2 linked regions of the Stappia indica genome follow. The protein of the gene in region 1 interacts with the protein of each later gene in a pairwise test. Links are inferred from orthologs where the notes say so. Each region holds a gene or a part of one and is shown on either strand. Other genes may lie near its edges.

What was found. Proteins that work in one complex are often made in the same cells at the same time.
Region 2: the proteins of GH266_RS15465 (region 1) and GH266_RS02950 interact in binary tests that used the Escherichia coli proteins (3 or more experiments, as listed by UniProt). The link is inferred for Stappia indica from one-to-one orthologs.

Annotation. Positions count from the first base shown.
Region 1 is NZ_CP046908.1:3,288,113-3,296,496, forward strand. What follows is about bases 2,008-5,524. They hold GH266_RS15465 (2-oxoglutarate dehydrogenase E1 component), read left to right. Parts: upstream 2,008-2,339; coding sequence 2,340-5,324; downstream 5,325-5,524. Other genes in these bases: sucD (succinate--CoA ligase subunit alpha), read left to right, coding at 2,008-2,134; odhB (2-oxoglutarate dehydrogenase complex dihydrolipoyllysine-residue succinyltransferase), read left to right, coding at 5,462-5,524. Also shown: sucC (ADP-forming succinate--CoA ligase subunit beta), read left to right, coding at 27-1,226; more of sucD, read left to right, coding at 1,226-2,007; more of odhB, read left to right, coding at 5,525-6,994; GH266_RS15475 (HXXEE domain-containing protein), read left to right, coding at 7,142-7,708; GH266_RS15480 (LysE family translocator), read left to right, coding at 7,720-8,331; GH266_RS15485 (SDR family oxidoreductase), read left to right, coding at 8,364-8,384. UniProt on the Escherichia coli protein: E1 component of the 2-oxoglutarate dehydrogenase (OGDH) complex which catalyzes the decarboxylation of 2-oxoglutarate, the first step in the conversion of 2-oxoglutarate to succinyl-CoA and CO(2).
Region 2 is NZ_CP046908.1:639,903-644,389, forward strand. What follows is about bases 357-3,329. They hold GH266_RS02950 (ABC-F family ATP-binding cassette domain-containing protein), read left to right. Parts: upstream 357-880; coding sequence 881-2,779; downstream 2,780-3,329. Other genes in these bases: GH266_RS02945 (cyclase family protein), read right to left, coding at 357-739; GH266_RS02955 (HAD family hydrolase), read left to right, coding at 2,800-3,329. Outside these bases: more of GH266_RS02945, read right to left, coding at 1-356; more of GH266_RS02955, read left to right, coding at 3,330-3,498; GH266_RS02960 (GGDEF domain-containing protein), read right to left, coding at 3,523-4,487. UniProt on the Escherichia coli protein: Genetic data indicate it may be involved in ribosome assembly or function.

The sequences.
Region 1 (8,384 bases):
TGTCAAAACCATCCGGGGATAGACACATGAACATCCACGAATACCAGGCCAAAGAGGTTCTCAAGGCCTACGGCGCGCCGGTGGCCAATGGCGTGGCCATCTTCTCGGCCGACGAGGCCGAGGCCGCCGCCAAGCAGCTTCCCGGCCCGCTCTGGGTCGTGAAGTCCCAGATCCATGCCGGCGGTCGCGGCAAGGGCAAGTTCAAGGAACTCGGCCCCGACGCAAAGGGCGGCGTTCGTCTCGCCTTCTCGCTGGACGAGGTGAAGTCGCACGCGGCCGAAATGCTCGGCAACACGCTGGTGACCAAGCAGACCGGCGCGGCCGGCAAGGTCGTCAACCGCCTCTATATCGAGGACGGCGCCGATATCGAGCGTGAGCTCTATCTCTCCATCCTCGTCGACCGCACCGTCGGCCGTCCGGCCTTCGTCGTCTCGACCGAGGGCGGCATGGACATCGAGGCCGTCGCCGAGGAGACGCCGGAGAAGATCCACACCCTGCCGATCGATCCGGAGGCGGGCGTGACCGAGGCCGATGCGGCCAAGCTCTGCGATGCGCTGGAGCTGACCGGTGCGGCGCGCGAAGACGGCATGAAGCTGTTCCCGATCCTGCACAAGGCCTTCGTCGAGAAGGACATGAGCCTGCTCGAGGTCAACCCGCTGATCGTCATGAAGGACGGCCGCCTGCGCGTTCTCGACGCCAAGGTCTCCTTCGACGGCAACGCTCTCTTCCGCCACCCGGAGATCGTCGAACTGCGCGACATCACCGAGGAGGACGAGAAGGAAATCGAGGCCTCCAAGTACGACCTCGCCTATGTGGCCCTCGACGGCGACATCGGCTGCATGGTCAATGGCGCCGGCCTCGCCATGGCGACCATGGACATCATCAAGCTCTACGGCGCCGAGCCGGCGAACTTCCTCGATGTCGGCGGTGGCGCCTCTAAGGAGAAGGTCACGGCCGCGTTCAAGATCATCACCTCCGATCCGAACGTGAAGGGCATCCTGGTCAACATCTTCGGCGGCATCATGCGCTGCGACGTGATCGCGGAAGGCGTGATCGCGGCCGTGCAGGAAGTCGGCCTCCAGGTGCCGCTCGTCGTCCGCCTCGAGGGTACCAATGTCGAACTCGGCAAGAAGATCATCAATGAAAGCGGTCTCAACGTGATCGCCGCCGATGATCTCGACGACGCCGCGCAGAAGATCGTCAAGGCCGTGAAGGAGGCCGCGTGATGTCCATTCTCGTCAACAAAGACACCAAGGTCATCGTCCAGGGCCTGACCGGCAAGACCGGTACGTTCCACACGGAGCAGGCCCTGGCCTATTACGGCACCAAGATGGTCGCCGGCGTGCATCCCAAGAAGGGCGGCGAAAGCTGGACTTCGGGGGTTGATGCGGCCGCTTCGCTGCCGATCTTCGCCACCGTCGGCGAAGCCCGGGAGGCGACCGGCGCCGATGCGTCGGTGATCTACGTTCCGCCGGCAGGTGCGGGCGCCGCTATCATCGAGGCGATCGAGGCGGAAGTGCCGCTCATCGTCTGCATCACCGAAGGCATCCCGGTCGCCGACATGGTCAAGGTCAAGGCCCGGCTGGAGAAGTCCAAGTCGCGTCTGCTTGGCCCGAACTGCCCGGGCGTCCTGACGCCGGAAGAGTGCAAGATCGGCATCATGCCGGGCTCCATCTTCAAGAAGGGCTCGGTCGGCGTCGTCTCGCGCTCCGGCACGCTGACCTATGAGGCGGTGTTCCAGACCTCGAACGCGGGCCTCGGCCAGACCACGGCCGTCGGCATCGGCGGCGATCCGGTCAAGGGCACCGAGTTCATCGACATCCTGGAGATGTTCCTCGCCGACGACGCGACCAAGTCGATCATCATGATCGGCGAGATCGGCGGTTCGGCCGAGGAAGAGGCTGCCCAGTTCCTCAAGGACGAGGCCAAGAAGGGCCGCAGCAAGCCGATGGCCGGCTTCATCGCGGGCCGTACGGCGCCTCCGGGTCGCACCATGGGCCATGCCGGCGCCGTCATCTCCGGCGGCAAGGGCGGAGCCGAGGACAAGATCGCGGCGATGGAAGAGGCGGGCATCCGCGTTTCCCCGTCGCCGGCCAAGCTCGGTGAGACCCTTCTCGAGGTTCTCAAGGGCTGATTTTTCCGCGATTACCGGTTTATTTACCGAGTTCGCAGCCACATATGGGGCACGGGAGCTTCCCTCAAGGAAGTTTCCCGTGTACCGCTTTGAACAGGAGCGGCGCGGGACACGCATCGCGCTGCTTCATCCCACATCCGTTTACCGGGGCGCTGCGTGAAAGGGCTCCCCTCAAGAGGCGGGCGGGGGCAACCTCGCTATAGTGATGGCTCGGCAGGACGCGAACAATGCCTTCGCGATGACGTCGTTTCTCTACGGCGGCAACGCAGCGTATATCGAAGATCTCTACGCGCGATACAAGGAAGACCCCGGCTCTCTCGACGAGACCTGGCGCGACTTCTTCTCCAATCTGGCTGACGAAAAAGCCGATGTGCTGAAGGAGGCGCGCGGCGCCTCCTGGAAGCGTGCCGACTGGCCGCTTACGGCGAACGGCGATCTGGTCAATGCCTTCGACGGCAACTGGGCGCCGGTGGAGAAGGCAATCGGCGACAAGCTGAAGGCAAAGGCGGAGGCAAAGGGCGCGACCCTGACCGATGCCGACGTCCAGCAGCAGACGCGCGACTCGGTTCGCGCGCTGATGATGATCCGCGCCTATCGCATGCGCGGTCATCTGCATGCCGACCTCGATCCGCTGAACCTGAAGGAGCAGGTGGATCACGAGGAGCTGCATCCCTCCTCCTACGGGTTCACCGAGGCCGATTGGGATCGCAAGATCTTCATCGACTACATGCTGGGCCTCGAGTTCGCGACGCTTCGCGAAATGCTCGACATCCTCAAGCGCACCTACTGCTCGACGCTCGGCGTCGAGTTCATGCACATCTCCAATCCGGCGGAGAAGGCGTGGATCCAGGAGCGCATCGAGGGTCCGGACAAGGAGATCGAGTTCACCCCCCGGGGCAAGAAGGCGATCCTCAACAAGCTGATCGAGGCTGAGGGCTTCGAGAAGTTCCTCGACGTCAAGTACACGGGCACGAAGCGCTTCGGTCTCGACGGCGGCGAGGCGCTGCTGCCCGCACTCGAGCAGATCATCAAGCGCGGCGGTGCGCTCGGCGTGCAGGAGATCGTCTTCGGCATGGCCCATCGCGGCCGCCTCAACGTGCTGTCCCAGGTCATGGGCAAGCCGCTGCGCGCGATCTTCCACGAGTTCAAGGGCGGGTCGTTCACCCCCGACGACGTGGAAGGTTCGGGCGACGTCAAGTATCACCTCGGCGCCTCCTCCGACCGTGAGTTCGACGGCAACAAGGTCCACCTGTCGCTGACCGCCAACCCCTCGCACCTGGAGATCGTCGATCCGGTGGTGCTCGGCAAGGCGCGCGCCAAGCAGGACCAGCTGTCGGCCGTCAACGGCCGCTGGGTCGAGACGACCGAAGTCGACCGGTCCAAGGTCCTGCCGCTGCTGCTGCACGGCGATGCCGCCTTTGCCGGCCAGGGCGTGGTCGCCGAGTGCTTCGGCCTGTCCGCGCTGCGCGGTCACCGGACCGGCGGTTCGATCCACTTCATCATCAACAACCAGATCGGCTTCACGACGAACCCGCGCTTCTCGCGTTCCTCGCCGTACCCGTCCGATGTGGCGAAGATGATCGAGTCGCCGATCTTCCACGTGAACGGCGACGATCCGGAAGCGGTGGTCTATGCGGCCAAGGTGGCGACGGAGTTCCGTCAGCTCTTCGGCAAGCCGGTGGTGATCGACATGATCTGCTACCGCCGCTTCGGCCATAACGAGTCCGACGAGCCGGCGTTCACGCAGCCGATCATGTATCGCAAGATCCGCAGCCATCCGACGACGCTGCAGATCTATGCCGAGAAGCTGATCAAGGAAGGCGTCATCACCTCCGACGAGCTCGAGGGGATGCGTACCGAGATGCGTGCCCGTCTCGACCAGGAGTTCGACGCGGGGCAGGCCTACAAGCCGAACAAGGCCGACTGGCTCGACGGCAAGTGGTCGGGCCTGAAGCAGGCGCAGGATCTCGACGATCCCCGCCGGGGCCAGACGGCGATGCCGATGGAGGACCTGAAGCTTGTCGGCAAGGCCCTGACGGGCGTGCCGGACGGCTTCAACGTCCACCGCACGATCCGCCGCTTCCTCGACAACCGCGAGAAGATGTTCGAGACCGGCGAGGGGATCGACTGGGCAACGGCAGAGGCGCTTGCCTTCGGCACGCTGCTGCTGGAAGGCCATGCCGTCCGCCTGTCGGGCCAGGACTGCGAGCGCGGCACGTTCTCGCAGCGCCACTCGGTCCTCTACGACCAGGAAGACGAGCAGCGCTACATCCCGCTCAACAACCTGCGCAAGGATCAGGCCCGTTACGAGGTCATCAACTCGATGCTCTCGGAAGAGGCCGTGCTCGGCTTCGAATACGGCTACACGCTGACCGAGCCGAACGCCCTGACGCTCTGGGAAGCCCAGTTCGGCGACTTCGCCAACGGCGCGCAGGTGGTCTTCGACCAGTTCCTGTCGTCGGGCGAGCGCAAGTGGCTTCGCATGTCGGGCCTCGTCTGCCTGCTGCCGCACGGCTATGAGGGCCAGGGGCCGGAGCACTCCTCCGCCCGCCTGGAGCGCTTCCTGCAGATGTGCGCGGAAGACAACATGCAGGTCGCCAACTGCACGACGCCGGCGAACTACTTCCATATCCTGCGCCGGCAGCTGAAGCGCGACTTCCGCAAGCCGCTGATCCTGATGACGCCGAAGTCGTTGCTGCGCCACAAGCGCGTGGTCAGCCGCCTCGATGAGTTCTCGGACGGCTCGGCGTTCCACCGGCTTCTGTGGGACGACGCGCAGCTGGAAGGCTACAGCGACATCAAGCTGAAGCCGGACGACAAGATCCGCCGCGTGGTGCTGTGTTCGGGCAAGGTCTATTACGACCTGTTCGAGGAGCGCGAGAAGCGCGGGATCGACGACGTCTATCTCCTGCGCGTGGAGCAGCTCTATCCGTTCCCGACCAAGGCGCTCGTCTCCGAACTGGCGCGGTTCAAGGATGCGGATTTCGTCTGGTGCCAGGAAGAGCCGAAGAACATGGGCTCCTGGTTCTTCGTGCAATCCTACCTCGAGTGGGTGCTGAGCCAGATCGACGCCAAGCATCCGCGGCCGCGCTATGTCGGCCGTGCCGCATCCGCTGCAACGGCCACCGGCCTGATGTCGAAGCACATGGCGCAGCTGCAGGCGTTCCTCGACGAGGCCTTCGCCGACTAGCCTTTGCGGCTCCCGGACAAGGGTCCGGGAGCCGGCCTATTCCCGGCTCCTCGCGTGCCGGAAACGCAAGACTCCATCGCTAGCGCGGGGAACCGAAGGCGGTTCCGTGCAGCCACCGGATGAAAGAGATTTTGATCATGGCGACCGAAATTCGAGTGCCCACCCTCGGAGAATCCGTGACCGAGGCGACCATCGCCCAGTGGTTCAAGAAGCCCGGCGACAAGGTGAACGCGGACGAGCCCATCGTCGAGCTGGAGACGGACAAGGTGACCGTCGAGGTTCCGGCCCCGGCCTCCGGTACGCTGACCGACATCCTGGTCAAGGAAGGCGACACCGTCGAGGTCGGCGCCCTGCTGGGACAGATCTCCGAAGGCGCCGGCGCGGCTGCTGCCTCGCCCGCCAAGGCCTCCGCGCCGAAGGCGGAGAGCGCCAAGTCCGCTCCTGCCGCCGCCGCCTCCTCTTCGGCCGAGACCGTCGACGTGGTGGTGCCGTCGGCCGGCGAGAGCGTCACGGAAGCCGATGTCGGCGAGTGGTTCGTCAAGGTCGGCGACCAGGTCAAGGCCGACGACGTGCTCGTCGAGCTGGAGACCGACAAGGCCGCCCAGGAGATCCCGGCGCCGGTGTCCGGCACCGTGGTGGAGATTTCCGCCAAGACCGGCGACACGGTCACTCCCGGCCAGTTGCTGCTGAAGATCGCCGTTGGCGCGGGTGCTGCCGCCCCGGCCAAGGCGCCTGCTGCCGAGACGCCGGCCCCGGCCGCAGCGGCCGGCACCGACATGCCGCCGGCGCCCTCTGCTGCCAAGATGATGGCGGAGAAGGGCGTTGCCGCCGACCAGGTCGCCGGCTCCGGAAAGCGTGGCCAGGTGTTGAAGGGCGACGTTATCGCCGCCGTCGCCACCGGCATGACGCAGCAGTCTTCCGCCTCTGCAGCCCCGGTCGCCGCCCGTGCGCCGTCCGGTGCCGAGGATGCGTCTCGCGAGGAGCGGGTGCGCATGACCAAGCTGCGCCAGACCATCGCCCGCCGTCTGAAGGATGCGCAGAACACCGCCGCCATGCTGACCACCTACAACGAGGTGGACATGGGGCCGGTGATGGAGCTGCGCTCCAGCTACAAGGACCTGTTCGAGAAGAAGCACGGCGTGAAGCTGGGCTTCATGGGCTTCTTCACCAAGGCGGTCTGCCATGCGCTGAAGGAGATCCCGGCGGTCAATGCCGAGATCGACGGCACCGACATCATCTACAAGAACTACTGCCATGTCGGCGTCGCCGTCGGCACCGACAAGGGTCTGGTGGTTCCGGTCGTGCGCGATGCCGACCAGATGTCGATCGCCGAGATCGAGAAGAAGATCGCCGAACTCGGCCGCAAGGCGCGTGACGGCAAGCTCGGCATGGACGAGATGCAGGGCGGTACCTTCACCATCTCCAACGGCGGCGTCTACGGCTCGCTGATGTCCTCGCCGATCCTCAATGCACCGCAGTCGGGCATTCTCGGCATGCACAAGATCCAGGAGCGGCCGATGGTCGTGAACGGTCAGATCGTGGCGCGGCCGATGATGTATCTGGCCCTGTCCTACGATCACCGGATTGTCGACGGCAAGGAAGCGGTGACCTTCCTCGTCCGCGTCAAGGAGAGCCTCGAGGACATTCAGCGTCTCGTCCTCGACCTCTGACGTCAGGAATGCGGTGCCGGGCGGATGTCTGCCTGGCACCGGTTTCTCCGCCGTCGCGGCACCGGCCGCAGGCGGCGTTTCGGCGAGCCGGTCCTTTGCGTCCCGAGGCCGGGGCGGGGGCGCGGCGAGGTCCAGCGGAGGCGGAGGATGAGCGGCACGATCCGGCGGTTGCAGGAAAACTGGGTCTATGGCGGCGCGCTGTCGGGCGTGGTGCTGCTGGCCCTCGCTCCCTTGCTGACGGCCGGCTGGACATTGGGCGAGCGCCTCGTGTTTCTCGCACTTCCCGTCTACATGCTGCACCAGCTCGAAGAGCATGACGGCGACCGGTTTCGCGCCTTCGTCAACGAGGTGATCGGCAAGGGCCGCGAGGTGCTGAGCGTGCCGACCGTCTTCATCGTCAACGTCGCCGGTGTGTGGGGTGTGATGGTGCTGGCGATCTGGCTCATGCGGGGCATCGCCAGCGGCTGGGGGCTCATCGGCGTCTACCTGCTGCTCGTCAACGCCGTGCTGCATGTCGTCCAGGGGGTGGCCCTGCGCAGGAGCAACCCCGGCCTGTGGACTGCGGTCCTGCTGTTCCTGCCGCTCGGGATATGGGCTTTCGCGCAGATCGCTGCGACTGCGGGGGCTGTCCATCACGCCGTGTCCCTTGTTGTCGTTCTGGCGCTGCATGGCGCCATCGTCGCCACTGTCCGGCGCCGCCTCGCAGCCAGTTGAGGGAGATTTCCATGGGACTGGACTTCCTGCTCACCGCTCTCGTCGTCGTTCTCGTTCCCGGAACCGGCGTGGTCTACACGGTGGCGACCGGCCTGGCGCGCGGGCGGGTTCCCGGCATCGTCGCGGCCTTCGGCTGCACGCTCGGCATTTTGCCGGCGCTGATTGCGGCAACCTTCGGCCTTGCCGCGCTGCTGCATGCGAGCGCACTGGCCTTCCAGGTGCTGAAATATGCCGGCGCCGCCTATCTCTTCTATCTGGCCTGGCAGGCCTTCCGCGAGGCCGGACCGCTGGCCTTCGACCGGCAGTCGGCGCCCGCCGATCTCGTTGCGGTGGCCCGGACCGGGTTCCTGATCAACGTGCTGAACCCGAAGCTGTCGCTGTTCTTCCTTGCCTTCCTGCCGCAGTTCATCGTGCCGGGCGAGGGAGCCGTATCCCTGCAGATCCTGTCCATGGGCAGCGTGTTCATGGGCCTGACGCTGGTCGTGTTCATCGGCTACGGCGTCTTTGCCGCTGCGCTCGGCGCTCGCATCCTGCGCAGCCGGCAGGTCATGACCTGGATGAGCCGAACGGTCGCGCTCGCCTTCGCCGGCTTCGGCGCCAGGCTCGCCCTCGCCGATCGTTGATCCGTGCCGCAGTCGTCCTCAACGGAGAAACCATGACCGAACCCCGGACCGAA
Region 2 (4,487 bases), 2.6 Mb from region 1 along the record:
GCACCTCGTCGAGGCCGGCAAGGCATTCCAGCCCCCAGCGACCGGACGGCAGCCAGGTGTAGTGCGTGTCGAAGGTCCTGGAGGCGCCGTGGTCGAGAGACAGCGTGTCGACGGCGATGCCGACCACCCCCTTCTCCATCAGGTAGAGGCAGGCCTCCTTGGAAAAGCCGGGGAAGTGCATGGCGCCCTCGGCATCGGCATTGCGATACCGCTCGCTCGCCACATGCTGCGCCCAGCCGGAATTCATCGCGACGCAGCCTCCCGCCGGCACATCGCCATGCGTCGCCTCGAACGCCTTGAGATCGTCGACCGAGAGCTGGTGATCGGGATCGGCCGCCGCCTTCTCGCGAATGTCGACGACCGCCAGCGGGACGATCAGCTGGTCCATGGGGATCTCGTCCGCCCCGACCCCGTCTGCTGAAAAGTGCAGAGGTGCATCGAGATGCGTGCCGGTGTGCTCGTCGAGATGCCACTGGTACATGTTGAAGCCGTCCTTGGAGAACTCCGCGGTCCGCTCCATCCGCAGCTGCGGCTTGCCGAAGAAGGTGGGGAAATCCTCGCCCAGCGCATGGGTCAGATCGACGGCGCGGGTGAACGAGACATCGGCCGCATGGGCCGCGCGCGGCGGCGGAAAGGCGGCGAAGACGGCGGCTCCCGCCGTCGTCCCCACAAGTCCCTTGAGCAAGCCGCGGCGGCTCAGCCGGCGGGCAACGACTTCCTGGCATCCTGGAACGCACATGACTGTTTCCCCTCTTCTGGAACAGATCGCATTCCATCCTAGGCTGCGTGCGCGCCGGCCCGCAATCGGCCTTTCGCCGGGCTTGCCTGGCGACTGCCCACCCTCTTGCGCCGCCTCGCATTTCCGGCCATTGATCCGCCCATGCTGCAGATCACAGACCTCACCTACAGGATTGCCGGACGCACGCTTCTCGAGCGGGCGAGCGTCATGCTGCCCTCGGGCGCCAAGACCGGCTTCATCGGCCGCAACGGCGCCGGCAAGTCCACACTCTTCCGCCTGATCACCGGCGATAGCGCGCCCGAAAGCGGCGAGATCCGCGTGCCCAAGGGCCTGCGCATCGGCCAGGTGGCGCAGGAGGCGCCGGGCACCGAGCAGACGCTGGTGGAGGTGGTGCTGGCCGCCGATACCGAGCGCGCCAGCCTGCTGGAGGAGGCGGAGACAGCGACGGACCCGCTGCGCATCGCCGAGATCCACACCCGCCTTGCCGATATCGACGCCCACACGGCGGAAGCGCGGGCGGCCCGCATCCTTGCCGGTCTCGGCTTCGATGCCGAGGCGCAGGCCCGCCCCTGCTCGTCCTTTTCCGGCGGCTGGCGCATGCGCGTCGCGCTGGCGGCCGTGCTGTTCTCCGAGCCGGACCTGCTGCTGCTCGACGAGCCGACCAACTATCTCGACCTGGAAGGCACGCTCTGGCTGGAAAGCTACATTGCCCGCTACCCGCACCAGGTGCTGCTGATCAGCCACGACCGCGACCTGCTCAATAAGGCGGTCGATTCCATCGTCCATCTCGACCAGCTCAAGCTGACCTTCTATCGCGGCGGTTACGACAGTTTCGACCGCCAGCGCCGCGAGTCGCTGCTGCTGCAGGAGAAGAACCGCGAGAAGCAGGAAGCCCAGCGCAAGCACATGCAGGCTTTCGTCGACCGCTTCCGCGCCAAGGCGACCAAGGCACGCCAGGCACAGTCGCGGCTGAAGATGCTGGAGAAGATGGAGCCCATCGCCGCGGTGGTGGAAACCGACGCGCTGCCGATCTCCTTTCCCGATCCGGACGGGCGCCTCGCCCCGCCGATCATCCGGCTGGAAAACGTCGCCGTCGGCTATGGCGACACGACCATCCTGTCGCGGCTGTCGCTCAACATCGACAATGACGACCGCATTGCCCTGCTCGGCTCCAACGGCAACGGCAAGTCGACCTTCGCCAAGCTGATCGCCGGGCGGCTGGAGCGCCAGTCCGGCGAGATCACCAAGGCCGCCAAGCTGAAGGTCGCCTTCTTCGCCCAGCACCAGCTCGACGAGCTGATGCCGGCGGAAAGCCCGGTCGCGCATGTGCGCCGGCTGATGCCGGATGCGCCGGAGGCCAAGGTGCGCGCCCGCGTCGCCCGTTTCGGCCTGCCGACGAGCCGGATGGAGACCCCGGCGCGTGACCTGTCGGGCGGCGAGAAGGCGCGCCTGCTGCTCGGCCTTGCCACCTTCGAGGGGCCGCACCTGTTGATCCTCGACGAGCCGACGAACCATCTCGACATCGAGAGCCGCGAAGCGCTGATCCACGCGGTCAACGAGTTCGACGGCGCAGTGATCCTGATCTCGCACGACCGCCATCTGGTCGAGGCCTGCGCCGACCGGCTCTGGCTTGTCGCGGATGGCGGCGTGCGCAGTTTCGACGGCGACATGGAGGACTATCGCCGCCTGGTCCTGCAGAAGGACAAGGGCGAGCGGAACAACGGCCGGGAAGCGGCGAAGAACGCTGCAGCGACCGAGACCGAGGACGATCGCACGGCCCAGGAAAAGCGCCGCGAGGCCGCCGACCGGCGTGCCCGGCAGGCACCGCTGCGCAAGGAAATCCAGGTGGCGGAAAAGGAGATCGCGCGCCTTCAGGAGAAGATCGGCAAGCTCGACGTGGCTCTCGCCGATCCGGACTTCTTCCGCAAGGATGCGGAGCGGGCGACGAAGTTCGCCAAGGAGCGCGCGTACCTGGAAAAGAAGCTGGTGCGTACCGAAGAGCAGTGGCTGGAGCTCTCGGCGGAACTGGAAGGCGGCTGAAGCCCGCACGAGGAGGCACAATGGCGACGCTGACGACCATCGGCTTCGATGCCGACGACACGCTCTGGCACAACGAGCGCAATTTCCGCCTGACGGAAGAGCGCTTCACCGACCTGCTCGCCGACTACAGCGACAGGGACAACCTGACGGAGCGCCTGCTGGCGGCGGAGCGGCGCAACCTGCGCCTCTACGGCTATGGGGTGAAGGGCTTCACCCTGTCGATGATCGAGACGGCCATCGAGGTCACGGAAGGAAAGGCCCCCGCCTCGGTGATCGGCGAGATCCTGGACGCCGGCCGCAACATGCTTTCCCATCCCGTGGAGCCGCTTCCCCACGTGGAAGAGACGCTGCAGGCCTTGAAAGGCAATTTCCGTCTTGTGCTGATCACCAAGGGCGACCTGTTCGACCAGGAGCGCAAGGTGGCCGAATCCGGGCTCGGCGACCATTTCGATGCGGTCGAGATCGTGCCGGAAAAGACCGCCGAGACCTACCGCACGCTGTTCTCGCGCCATGGCGACGGCGCGGCCCGGGCGATGATGGTCGGCAACTCGCTGAAGTCGGACGTCGTGCCGGCGCTCGATGCCGGCAGCCATGGCGTCCATGTACCCTACGAGATCACCTGGGCGCTGGAACACGCCGACATGCCGGCTGGCCGCGACCGCTTTCACCAGGTGGCGCATCTGGGAGAGTTGCAGACGCTGCTTTCGCGATTGAGGTGATCGGACGAGACCGGCACACCGCAGCTAGCTGCCCTGCCCGTCCCCGGCCGGCTCCATCTGCGGATGATATTCCAGCGCCCGGAACTTGCCCTCGGCCTTGGCCCGGTACATCGCCACATCCGCCCGCCGCATCAGCTCTGCCGGATCGATCGGCTCGCGGGTCGAGGCATGCCCGATACTTGCCGTAACCTGCAATTGGTAGCGCCCGACGGTAAAGGGAAGCGAAAAGGCCTCGATGACCTGCTGCGCCAGCACGTCCGGTGGCGTGTCATGGATCTGTGCCAACGCGAACTCGTCGCCGCCGAGCCGGCCGGCCGCGACGAAGTGATTGCCGAAGCCCGCGAGCCGCACCGCCACAGCGGCGATCAGCAGATCGCCGACGGCATGCCCCCATGTGTCGTTGACCTGCTTGAAGCCGTCGAGGTCCAGCATGTGCAGAGCCAGCGGACGTGAGGGAGAGGCCTCCGCCGCCAGCTTTTCGAGCACCTCGAGAAAGCCGCTGCGGTTGAGCGTGCCCGTCAGCGTGTCGCGCTTGGCCTCGTATTCGGCGGCAGCCGCGATTCGGCGCAAGCGCAGCGATTCGATAAAGCCGGCCGCCAGCACCATGAGGAAGAACACGACCAGCGTCGCACCGGCCAGGACCAGCAGCGAGCGATGGCTTTCGAACGCCTGGTCGCCCGGCCTCCGGCTCGGCCAGGTGAGATAGCCGAGGACCCGGCCGGAGGGGTCCTCCAACGCGAGATTGAGCTTGTCGCCCGCTCTTGTGGGAGCAAGCGCGAGTCCTGCGATCTGGTAGTCGCTGGCGATGGCCGAGATGGTCTCCTCGTCGATCGCCTTGAACAGGAACAGGATGGGCGCGTCGGCGACAGGCCCCGCGAAAGGCTGGATCGTCATGGCAGCCGTGGAAACGATCTCCCCGCCCATCGACATGAAGGCCGTGACCGGCACGTGGATGGCCTGCGCACGCCTCGCCTGCTCGGCAATCAACC